One region of the Kitasatospora sp. NPDC047058 genome, then DNA from elsewhere that is predicted to be linked to it. Evidence: riboswitches for the same ligand, from Rfam matches in the RefSeq annotation. Region 1 holds a riboswitch; each other region holds the start of a gene.
The links. Region 1 has a riboswitch for cyclic di-AMP ahead of ABZ885_RS07405 (NlpC/P60 family protein). Riboswitches for the same ligand answer to the same signal wherever they lie in the genome.
Positions count from the first base shown of each region.

Region 2: another riboswitch for cyclic di-AMP. It lies ahead of ABZ885_RS11410 (glycoside hydrolase family 16 protein); the one in region 1 lies ahead of ABZ885_RS07405 (NlpC/P60 family protein).
Region 3: another riboswitch for cyclic di-AMP. It lies ahead of ABZ885_RS05980 (transglycosylase family protein); the one in region 1 lies ahead of ABZ885_RS07405 (NlpC/P60 family protein).

Region 1 is NZ_JBEYVJ010000031.1:17,967-21,397, forward strand. Features, by position in the region: gene ABZ885_RS07400 (NlpC/P60 family protein) at 1-659, shown strand, start outside; cyclic di-AMP (ydaO/yuaA leader) riboswitch at 983-1,139, shown strand; gene ABZ885_RS07405 (NlpC/P60 family protein) at 1,150-2,286, shown strand; gene ABZ885_RS07410 (NlpC/P60 family protein) at 2,512-3,431, shown strand, end outside.
Region 2 is NZ_JBEYVJ010000054.1:14,271-17,701, reverse strand. Features, by position in the region: gene ABZ885_RS11415 (lipase) at 1-1,138, shown strand, start outside; cyclic di-AMP (ydaO/yuaA leader) riboswitch at 1,417-1,581, shown strand; gene ABZ885_RS11410 (glycoside hydrolase family 16 protein) at 1,584-2,837, shown strand; gene ABZ885_RS11405 (hypothetical protein) at 2,942-3,431, opposite strand, start outside.
Region 3 is NZ_JBEYVJ010000024.1:20,481-23,911, forward strand. Features, by position in the region: gene eno (phosphopyruvate hydratase) at 1-388, opposite strand, end outside; gene ABZ885_RS05980 (transglycosylase family protein) at 767-1,684, opposite strand; cyclic di-AMP (ydaO/yuaA leader) riboswitch at 1,686-1,855, opposite strand; gene ABZ885_RS05985 (cytochrome P450) at 2,082-3,371, opposite strand.

The DNA.
Region 1 (3,431 bases):
TCGACAAGGCCTCCAGCGTCCAGCAGGCCAGCTCCAGCCAGACCGAGGCGCTCAAGGGCCTCCAGGACCAGCAGCGCCGGCTGGACCAGCAGAAGGCCGAGGCGGCCGCCATCCTGGCCTCGCTGGACAGCACCACCAAGGACCTGAACCAGTCCAAGGCGGACGTCAACAAGAAGCTCAAGGAGGCCCAGGACCTCCTGAACTCGCTGAGCGCGGCCGACCGGGCCGCCCTGCGCGCCCAGCAGCAGCAGGACGACCGGGCCTCGCGCGGCTCCGAGCGGGCCGACCTCGGCAGCCTGCCGCAGGCCGGCGGCTACGCCGGTGCGGCCGTCTCCAACGCGATGAGCAAGCAGGGCTCGCCCTACGTCTGGGGCGCCACCGGTCCGACCACCTTCGACTGCTCCGGCCTGATGGTCTGGGCGTACGGGAAGGCCGGCATCTCGCTGCCGCGCACCTCGCAGGCGCAGGGCAACGTCGGCGCCCGGGTGCCCTCGCTCGCCGAGGCCCAGCCGGGCGACCTGATCATCTACCGCAGCGACCGCAGCCACGTCGCGATGTACATCGGCAACGGCATGGTGGTGCACGCGCCGCACACCGGTGACGTGGTGAAGGTGATGAAGGCCGACGCCATGCCGATCAACACCATCCGCCGGGTCTGACGGACCGGCACGCCCGCGGGCCGCGTCCCGGCCCTGTGATCCGCGCCACCCCCGGGCCGGGGTGGCGCCGGCGTTTCCGGCCACGGCGTGACAAGCGATCAGCTCCGCGTGCGGCACCGGTCACGCCCGGTCATATTCACAAATGAACTTGGTTATTCTTCCGTCATTTTTCTGACAAGGATTTGAACGGATCACGGTTCTGTTACTAGGGTCGTGCCTCGAACCACCGCACAGTCGATCACCCAGCCTGGGTGGCGGCGGTGGTTACCGCCGAGTTCGTGAAGCAGCGGGACGGGCCGCACGGCCTGTCCGACGGGGAGCCCAGCAGTCGGGGGCCGCTGTGGAGCGGAGCCGGGGAACCATGTTCCTCCGGGGTGAATCGGCGCCAGGTCGGCCGGTGGAACGGCCGGTGAGGCGTCGTAGGGCAGCTTCCGGCCCGAACCCGTCAGCTCACCCGGTAGGCGGGCGTTGGAAGAAGGAGTCCGCCTTCGTGGCGTCCCATCGTCGTCCCAAGCCTGCCGGCCGCGCCAAGGTCTCGATCCTGACCGGCGTCGCCGCCGCCGCCGTCGCACTCTCCGCGCAGTCCGGCGCCCACGCCGACCCGACGCCGACCAAGGACCAGGTCAAGGAGCAGGTCGACCAGCTCAACGAGCAGGCCGAGCAGGCGACCGAGAAGTACAACGGCGCCCAGGCCAAGCAGCAGGAGCTGCAGAAGCAGGTCGGCGAGCTCCAGGACAAGGTGGCCCGCCAGCAGGCCGCGGTGACGGACGCCCAGGGCGGCCTCGCCGAGATCGCCGGCGAGCAGTACCGCAACGGCGGCATATCGCCGACCGTCCAGCTGATGCTCTCGTCCACCCCGGACAACTTCCTGAACCAGGCCGGTGCGCTCACCCAGGCCGGCAGCACCCAGTCCGGCGCGCTGAAGGACCTCCAGGAACAGCAGCGCAAGCTCGACCAGGACCGCAACGAGGCCCAGGCCAAGCTCGGCGAGCTGGAGACCACCACCCAGCAGCTGAAGGCCTCCAAGGAGGAGATCCAGGGCAAGCTGGCCAAGGCGCAGGACCTGCTCAACACGCTGACCGAGCAGGAGCGCCAGGCGATGCGCGCGGCCGAGGAGAAAGCCGCCGCCGAGGCGAAGGCGAAGGCCGACGCCGCCGCCAAGGCCGCGGCCACCGCGAAGGCGGACGCCGACCGCGCCTCCCGCGACACCAGCCGCACCGACCTCGGCGCCCCGCAGGCGGCCGCCCCCGCCCCCAAGCCGGCCGCCGCCGGCAGCTCGCGCGGTGCCGCCGCGCTGTCCATCGCCGCCGGCAAGGTCGGCAGCCCGTACGTCTACGGCGCCGCGGGCCCGAACTCCTTCGACTGCTCCGGCCTGATGGTCTGGGCGTTCAACCAGGCGGGCGTGTCGCTGCCGCGCACCTCGCAGGAGCAGGCCGGTGCCGGCACCCGGATCGGCTCGGACCTCTCCCAGGCCCAGCCCGGCGACCTGCTGATCTTCTACAGCGACGCCCACCACGTGGGGATCTACGCGGGCAACGGCCAGGTACTGCACGCTCCCAAGCCGGGTGCCTCGGTCCGCTACGAGGCCGTCTCCAACATGCCGCTGGCCTCCATCGTGCGGGTCTGATCCCGCTCGGGCGCTCACGGGCCCGGTCTCCCTCGCGGGAGGCCGGGCCTGCGGCTTTTCCGGTGGCTCGGGCTGATGCCCGATTAGGGGTCAAATATTCGGGTTGGGAGGGGTTTGGACTCGCTCGCCCGGACTCGCTAACGTCTGCCACCGGACTCCCGCTGGAGAGCCGCCCGGTCCCGGTGCGGCGGCGGGGCCGGGCCGCAGGATTGGAGCCGCCGCCGCATGGCCGTGCACCGCCGTTCCCCGCTGTCAGGAGCGCACGCCCTCGCCCGTGCGCTGGTGCTCACCGCGGCGGCCACCACCGTCCTGGGCATGGCGGCCGGCGGCACCGCCCAGGCCGCGCCCGGCGCACCCGACGCGCCGTCGAACCGCAAGGACGTCAAGGCCCGGGTCGAGCAGCTCTACGACGAGGCCGAGCAGGCCTCGGAGCAGTACAACGCGGCGCTCGACGCCCAGCAGCGGCTGCAGCACGAGACCGGCGCCCTCCAGCAGCAGGTCGCCGTCGCCCAGGACGAGCTGAACCAGCTGCGCGGCGACCTCGCCACCGTGGCCGGCGCCGAGTACCGGAGCGGCGGCCTGGCCCGGACCGCCCAGCTGATGCTCTCCTCCGACCCCGAGGGCTACCTCTCCAAGGCCCGCTCCCAGGACCAGGCGGCCGAGCGGCAGAACGAGACCCTGCACGAGGTGGTGGCCCACCAGCGCCGGCTCGACCAGCGCCGGGCCGAGACCGCCGCCAAACTCACCGAGCTGGACCGGACCCGCCGCGCGCTCGCCGAGAGCAAGCAGCAGATCCAGCAGCGGCTGGCCGAGGCGCAGAAGCTGCTCAACAGCCTGGACGCCGGCGAGCGGGCCCGGATGGCCGCGCAGGACGCCCGCGAGGCCGAGCAGCGCGTCACCCGCGGCACCGACCGGCTCGACCTGGGCAGCACCCCGGCCGCCTCCGAGCGCGGCGCCGCCGCCCTGGCCGCCGCGGTGCGGATGATCGGCGCGCCCTACGTGTACGGATCCACCGGGCCCCGCGCGTTCGACTGCTCGGGTCTGATGTACTGGAGCTGGCGGCAGGCGGGAGTGACCCTGCCGCGCACCTCGCAGGCCCAGGCGCACGCCGGTCAGCGGGTCGGCCTCTCCGACGCACGACCGGG
Region 2 (3,431 bases), on a different contig from region 1:
CCGGCCACGGCTGGGCCACCGTCGAGCGCTACCTCGACACCACCCGGGCTTCCGCGCCGAGCAGTACCCGCCCGGCGGCCGCGGCGACCAGGACGGCGCCCGACTCGGCTACTTCGGCGGCGTCCGCCGGCCGTTCTCCGGACGCTTCCTGCTCTACTCCGCCGCAGGCTGGGACGCCGGCAGCCGCACCACCCCCGTCCTGCTCGTCCACGGCGCCAACGACAACGCCGACCGCGCCTGGGCCGCCCCGGACGAGACCGGCACCTGCGGCGCCACCGGCGGTGCCGCCTGCCCGTCCACCGGCCTCGCGCAGTACCTCGCCGCCGGCGGTCACCGGGTCTTCGCGATCGGCTTCGCCCACCAGCAGGGCGACAACCTGCTCCAGGCGCAGGCCGTCGGCGACGCGATCGCCCTGATCCGCGCCCGGCTCGGGGTGCCGCAGGTGGACGTGGTGGCCTGGAGCAAGCGCGAGGTCGCCGCCCGCGCGTACGTCTCCTCGGTGCGTCCCTCCTGGGGCCGGGCCTACGCGGGCGACGTCCGCCGCCTGGCCACCCTCGGCGGCCCGAACGGCGGTCTCGACTACGTGTACGCGCACGGCTGGGCGTTCTCGCTGGCCACCTGGCCGGCCTGCGGCGGCACCGCCGATGCACCCTCGCCGCACCTGTTCATGACCTGCTACGGCACGTACACCGCGCAGCCCTGCCTCGGCGTACTGCCCACCGGCGGGTACGACTGCTACCCGGGCCAGCGCCAGCTGCTCGCCCGCTGGGACGGCAGCTACGGGGTGGACGGCACCGCCCAGGACTGGTGGACCACCTACTACGGGGGCCAGGGCCTCTACACCGCGGGCCAGGGCATCCAGGCCGCCATCGACGCCGGCTCGCTGATCGGGCCGCTCCAGCGGGCGGGCATCCCGGCGGCGGTCCGGACCTACCTGCTGGCCGGCGGTTCGGCCGACATCCCCGGCGTGCTCAACGAGAACCGCGGGCCCGGCGACGGGATCGTCTTCACCCGCAGCGCGCTGGACACCACCGGGATCGGCACGGTCGGCGGCACCCGGCTGCTGGGCGGGCTCAACCACCTGGAGCTGGCCTGGGCGCCCGACGCGATGAGCCAGGTCGCCGCCTGGCTCGCCTGACCGCCGGCCCGCCTGGCCGCCCGCCCGCCCGCCTGACCGTCGCGCTGCCCGGCCACCGCGCCGCCCGGCCGCTGCGCCGCCGCCCCGCCGTCCGTCCGGACGGGCTCAACTGATCAACTTCGCACGGCCGTTGATCAACTCCGCCGCTCCCCGGTGTGACCTGCGCGACAACACCCGCCGTCGAGTTGTCGCGTCCCGGACGGCCTGCCTAGCCTGCTCGGACGTCCGCTTCGCGGACCTCCGCCGCCGGGACGCCGAGTCCTGTCCACCCGCCGGCGGGCAACCGAGCACCACAGCGGACGGGAGCGGGGGACCCAGGTCAGTGCCAGGCCCGCGCGCTCCCGCGCCCGGGTCGCGGCTAGGGGTGAAGCCGCTCCACGGGCGGCCGGGCAACCTCAGCCCGAACCCGACAGCTCACCTCGCAGGCGTCGCAGAGGACACTGCCATGCAGAAGCAGCCTGCCCGGCGCACCCCGCCGCGCCACGCCCGCCCCTCCCGCCGCGGCCGCAACGCGGCCTTCGCCGTCACCGGCGCGCTCGCCATCGGCGGCGCCGGACTGTTCGGCGTCCAGGCGGCGACCACCGCCCAGGCGGCGACGCCGACCGTCACCCAGGACAAGCTCACCCCGGCCACCATGGTCGCGGGCCAGGCCACCAAGGCCTCGCTGACCGTCCACTCCTCGGCCTGCTTCACCGCCAAGACGGTCGGCGTCGGAGTGCGCGACGCGGCCGGCCACGTCCTCGACTTCCCGGGCAGCGCCACCAACGCGCAGATCTGCCCGAGCGGCCTGTCGGTCACCACCGGCTCGCGCACCCTGCCGGCCGGCACCTACACCCAGTTCGGCTTCTGGCAGGACCTCGGCGGCACCTGGCACAACCTGCCCTCGCGGCAGCTGGCGGTCGCCGCCGCTGCCGCCACCCCGGCGCCGGCGCCGGCCCCCGCCCCGACGTCCGCCCCGACGCCCGCCCCCACGGCGACCGGCACCACCCCCGCCACCGCAGCGCCCGTCGCCGGCAAGAAGCTGACCTGGTCGGACGAGTTCAACAGCCTGGCCCTGGGCTCGCGCTGGACGGCCGACAAGAGCAGCTCGTACCACTACGGCGACCACAACCCCAACGACAACAAGCTCGACTGGCTGAACAAGAACAACGTCAGCGTCTCCGGCGGCGCCGCCACCTTCACCGCCAAGCCGGGCACCCACACGCTGGAGAACGGCAAGCAGTCCTGGGACACCGGCCTGCTCACCACCGAGTACTCCACCGAGGGCTTCAAGGTGAAGACCGGCGACTACGTCGAGACCCGGGTCAAGCTCCCGGCCGGCACCGGCGCCTGGCCGGCGCTGTGGACGTGGAACGGCACCAGCGGCAACCACGGCGAGATCGACACCTTCGAGTACCACGCGGACAACGCGAACCTGCTGGAGCTGACCAACCACATCAACCCGGACCACAAGTACGTCACCGACGCCAAGTCCATCGCCCACGACCAGTGGGTCACCGTCGGCACCCAGTACGGTGCCACCTCGGTCGACTGGTACATCAACGGCGTGAAGGTCTTCTCGGACGGCAAGGGCGTCGGCGCCGACTGGTCGGCGTACCTGATCCTCAACCTGTCCCTGAGCGCGGGGCAGTACCACCCCGCGCCGCAGGGCACGGCTCCGATCACCTTCGCCGCGGACTACGTCCGCGTCTACCGCTGATCCGCGGCCTCTGCTGATCCGCCCACCGCTGATCCGTTCACTGCTGATCCGCCGCCGCTGACCGCCTCCACCGCCGGTGGGGCGCCCGCCCCCGGGCCGGCCCCCTACCGCGCGGCGGTCGCGACGACCGGGATCTCGAACGGCTGCTTGTTGTTCGCCTCGTTCCCGTCGTCGTCGCCGCGCACCGCCACCCAGCCCCCGGTCAGCGTGCCGGGGGCCCGGACGGTGGTGTCGAGCCGGACCGGGACCAGTGCGGTCGCGCTCCGGAGCGCGCCCAGTCCGGCCGGGAAGCTGCAGCGCACCCGGTGGCCGTTCTGGAACACGTAGCAGTTCTCCGGGAAGAACGGCTCCTCGGGCCGCACCCCCGCGGGCAGGGTGATCACCACGGTGAACGGGGAGGCCGTCCGGTCCGGGCCGCCGTTGGCGACGAAGGCGTGCACCGTGGTGGTGCCGCCCGGCGCGGCGGGGTCCGCGTCCATCCGGACCACCTCCAGGTCCGAGCGGGACGGCGCCGCCGGCACCGGCACGGGTGCCGCCGGTGCTGCGACCGCCGTCCCCTGATCGGCCCCGGCCGCTCCCGGGTCGCCGTCCGGG
Region 3 (3,431 bases), on a different contig from region 1:
GCGGCAGGTCGCTGGCCTCGGAGGCGGCGTGCGCGACGGCCAGCGAGACGCCCAGGATGGCGTTGGCGCCGAGCGAGGACTTGTCCGGGGTGGCGTCCAGGTCGAGCATGGCCTGGTCGATCAGGCGCTGCTCGGTGGCGTCGTAGCCGACCAGCTCCGGGCCGATCTGCTCGATGACGGCCAGGACGGCCTTCTCCACGCCCTTGCCGAAGTAGCGGTTCTTGTCACCGTCGCGCAGCTCCAGCGCCTCGAAGGCACCGGTGGAGGCACCCGAGGGGACAGCGGCACGGCCGGTGCTGCCGTCGTCGAGGCCGACCTCGACCTCGACCGTGGGGTTGCCACGCGAGTCGAGGATCTCACGGGCTACGACGACATCGATGGACGGCACGAGGCATCTCCTAGCGGAAGCAGGTCCGGCTGACGATGGGTGCTGCCGGCCGGACGATTGCGGAGTCGTTACGACCAGAGCCTAACCGCACGGGCTCTCGGGGCCACGCTGACCTCGGCCCCGTCTCAGCGTGTGGCCGCTCTACCCACCGGTAGTTCACCTGGTTGCCCGGTGGAAGGCACACAGATGCGGACGAAGGGGGCCGAATCCGGCCCCCTTCGTGACGTCGGCGCGCTCGCGGACGTGCTGCGGCCGCGGTCGGCGGCGCTGGTCGTGGTCGGCGGCGTCGGCCGCGGTCAGCGGTCAGCGGCCAGCGGTCAGCGGTCAGCGGCGGTCCGGGCTGGCGTCGGCCTGGCCCGGCCCCGGGCCGACGCCGGATCAGCCGAGGTTGAGGACCTGGCCGGGCAGGATCAGGTTCGGGTCGGCGCCGACGGTGCCGCGGTTGCCGTCGTACAGCGTCTGCCACCCCCCGGAGACGTCGTGGGCGGCGGCGATGCCGGCCAGCGTGTCGCCGGACTGGACGGTGTAGCCGTGGCCGGAGCGCTGCTGGGCGGCGGGCGCGGCCGGGGCGCTCTGCGCGGCGGCCGGGGCCTGCTGGCCCGCGGACTGGCCCGCGTACTGCTGGTAGACGCCCGGGTGGCTGGTCCAGTACCAACCGCCGTCGTTCTGGTACCAGTACACCTTCGCGTCGGCGTCCCAGCCGGCGTGGCCCGAGAACTCCGGGGCCTGGGCCTGCTGCTGGGCCTGCGGCTGCGCGTACTGCTGGGCGGCGGGCTTCTGGGCCTGCGACTGGGCGGGCTGGGCCGGCTTCGACTGGGCGGGCTTCGGCTGGGCGGGCTTCTGGGCCGGCTTCGGCGCGGCGGGCTGGTGCGCGGCGGGCTTGGAGTCCGTGGAGGTGTCGACCGCGGCCGGGGCGCCGCCCTTGCTCAGGCCGGCCTTCTGCGAGCAGACCGGCCAGGCGCCCGGCCCCTGCGAGGCGAGGACCTTCTCGGCGACCGAGATCTGCTGGGCCTTGCTGGCCTGGTTGGCCTGCGGCGCGTAGGACGTGCCGCCGTACGCCTTCCAGGTGCCCGAGGTGAACTGCAGGCCGCCGTAGAAGCCGTTGCCCGTGTTGATGCTCCAGTTCCCGCCGCTCTCGCACTGGGCGACTGCGTCCCAGGTGGAGACCGGGGCGGCCGAGGCGCCGGCGGCGGTGAGGATCGGCATCGCGAGTCCGACGCCGGCCACGCCCGCGACGGCGATGGCCTTCTCGGCCTGGGTGCGACGACGGTGACGGCCAGTTCCAACGAACAGCATGAAGGTCCCTCTCCGCACGCCTGCGAGGTGAGCTGTCGGGTTCGGACCGGGAGGTGGCCCGGCCGCCGCGTGCGGAATCGATTCCGCTCGGGCGGCTTCACCCCAAGCCGTAGGGAAACGGCAACAAACCTGGTTCCCCCGCCCCTGCCCAGGGTCTGGTCGGTTTCCCGTGACGCGGCGGGCAGGATTCGGCGTTCCGCGCACGAGGTTCGCAGCTGCGAACTGAACGGAGAGTAGACAGATCCTCTTACCAATCACAAGCTCATATCGCCGATATCACACAGAAATTACGGCGCGTGGTCGATCGTCTGCCAACGAAGGCGATATGTCCGGTTTGATGGTGATTCAACCCCCGCGAAAGGACGTGCTGGCGACGCTCCGTCAGCGTGTCGCAGTCTCAGCCGGAGGTGCCGGAAGCCTCGGCGGACGCGTTCCCGGCCTTCTGCTCCGGGCTGAATTCGACCGGAAGTTCACGAAGTCCACGCATGATCAGACCACCGCGCCAGCGCAGATTGTCCGGGCTTTCGGCCAGCTGCAGATCGGGCAGCCGGGTGAGCAGGGTGGCCAGCGCGGCCCGCCCCTCCAGCCGGGCCAGCGGAGCGCCGATGCAGTAGTGGATGCCGTGCCCGAAGCCCAGGTGCGGGTTGTCCGTCCGGGCCAGGTCGAGGGTGTTCTCGTCGGCGAACCGCGCCGGGTCCCGGTCCGCCGCCGCGAGCACCACCAGCACCGGGTCGCCGACCGGGATCTCCACCCCGCCGATGGTCAGCGGGCTGGTCGCGAAGCGCCAGGTGGCCAGCTCCACCGGCCCGTCGTAGCGCAGGAGCTCCTCGATCCCGGTCTCCAGCAGGCCGCTCTCGCCGCGGGCGATCGACTCCTGCAGCAGCGCCCGCTGCCCCGGGTTGCGCAGCAGCGCGTAGGTGCCGTTGCCGATCAGGTTCACGGTCGTCTCGAAGCCGGCGAACAGCAGGATGAAGGCCATCGCCGCGGCCTCGTTCTCGGTCAGGTGCTCACCGTGGTCGCTGGCCCGGATCAGGCCGGAGATCAGGTCGTCGCCGAGGTCCGCCCGCTTGCGGTGGATCAGCTCCGCGAGGTACGCCCGCATCCGCTTCACCGCCCGGCCGACGCCGCCGCGCTGCCCGCCGCCGTGCCGGATCATCATCCCGGCCCAGTCGCGGAAGTCGTCCTGGTCCTCGGCGGGCACGCCGAGCAGGTCGCAGATCGCGTAGATGGGGAGCGGGAAGGCGAACTCGTGGATCAGGTCGGCGCTGCCGCGGGCCGCGAAGCCGTCGATCAGCCGGTCCGTGAGCTGCTGCACCCGCGGCGCGAACTCGGCCACCCGGCGCGGCGTGAACGCCTTCGACACCAGCCGGCGCAGCCGGGTGTGGTCCGGCGGGTCGATGTTCAGCAGGTGCGTCATCAGATCGGCCTGGCGCTCGCCCGGGATGCCGACCCGGCCGGTGCGGTGCGCCTGCTCGCTGTGGTGCACCGGGTTCTTGGAGAGCCGGCTGTCGGCGAGCGCCTGCCGGGCGTCCGCGTACCGGGTGACCAGCCAGGCCTCGACCCCGCTCGGCAGGGTGGTGCGGTGCACCGGCTCGTGCTCGCGCAGCCAGGCGTACGCCGGGTACGGGTCGGCGGCGAACTCCCAGGTGAAGAGCGGCGGGCGGGCGGAATCGGGCTGAACTGGCATGGGTCGACGGTATCCGGTGGGGATCCCGGCGCAGGTCCGGGTGCGGGTCCGGGTCGGGTG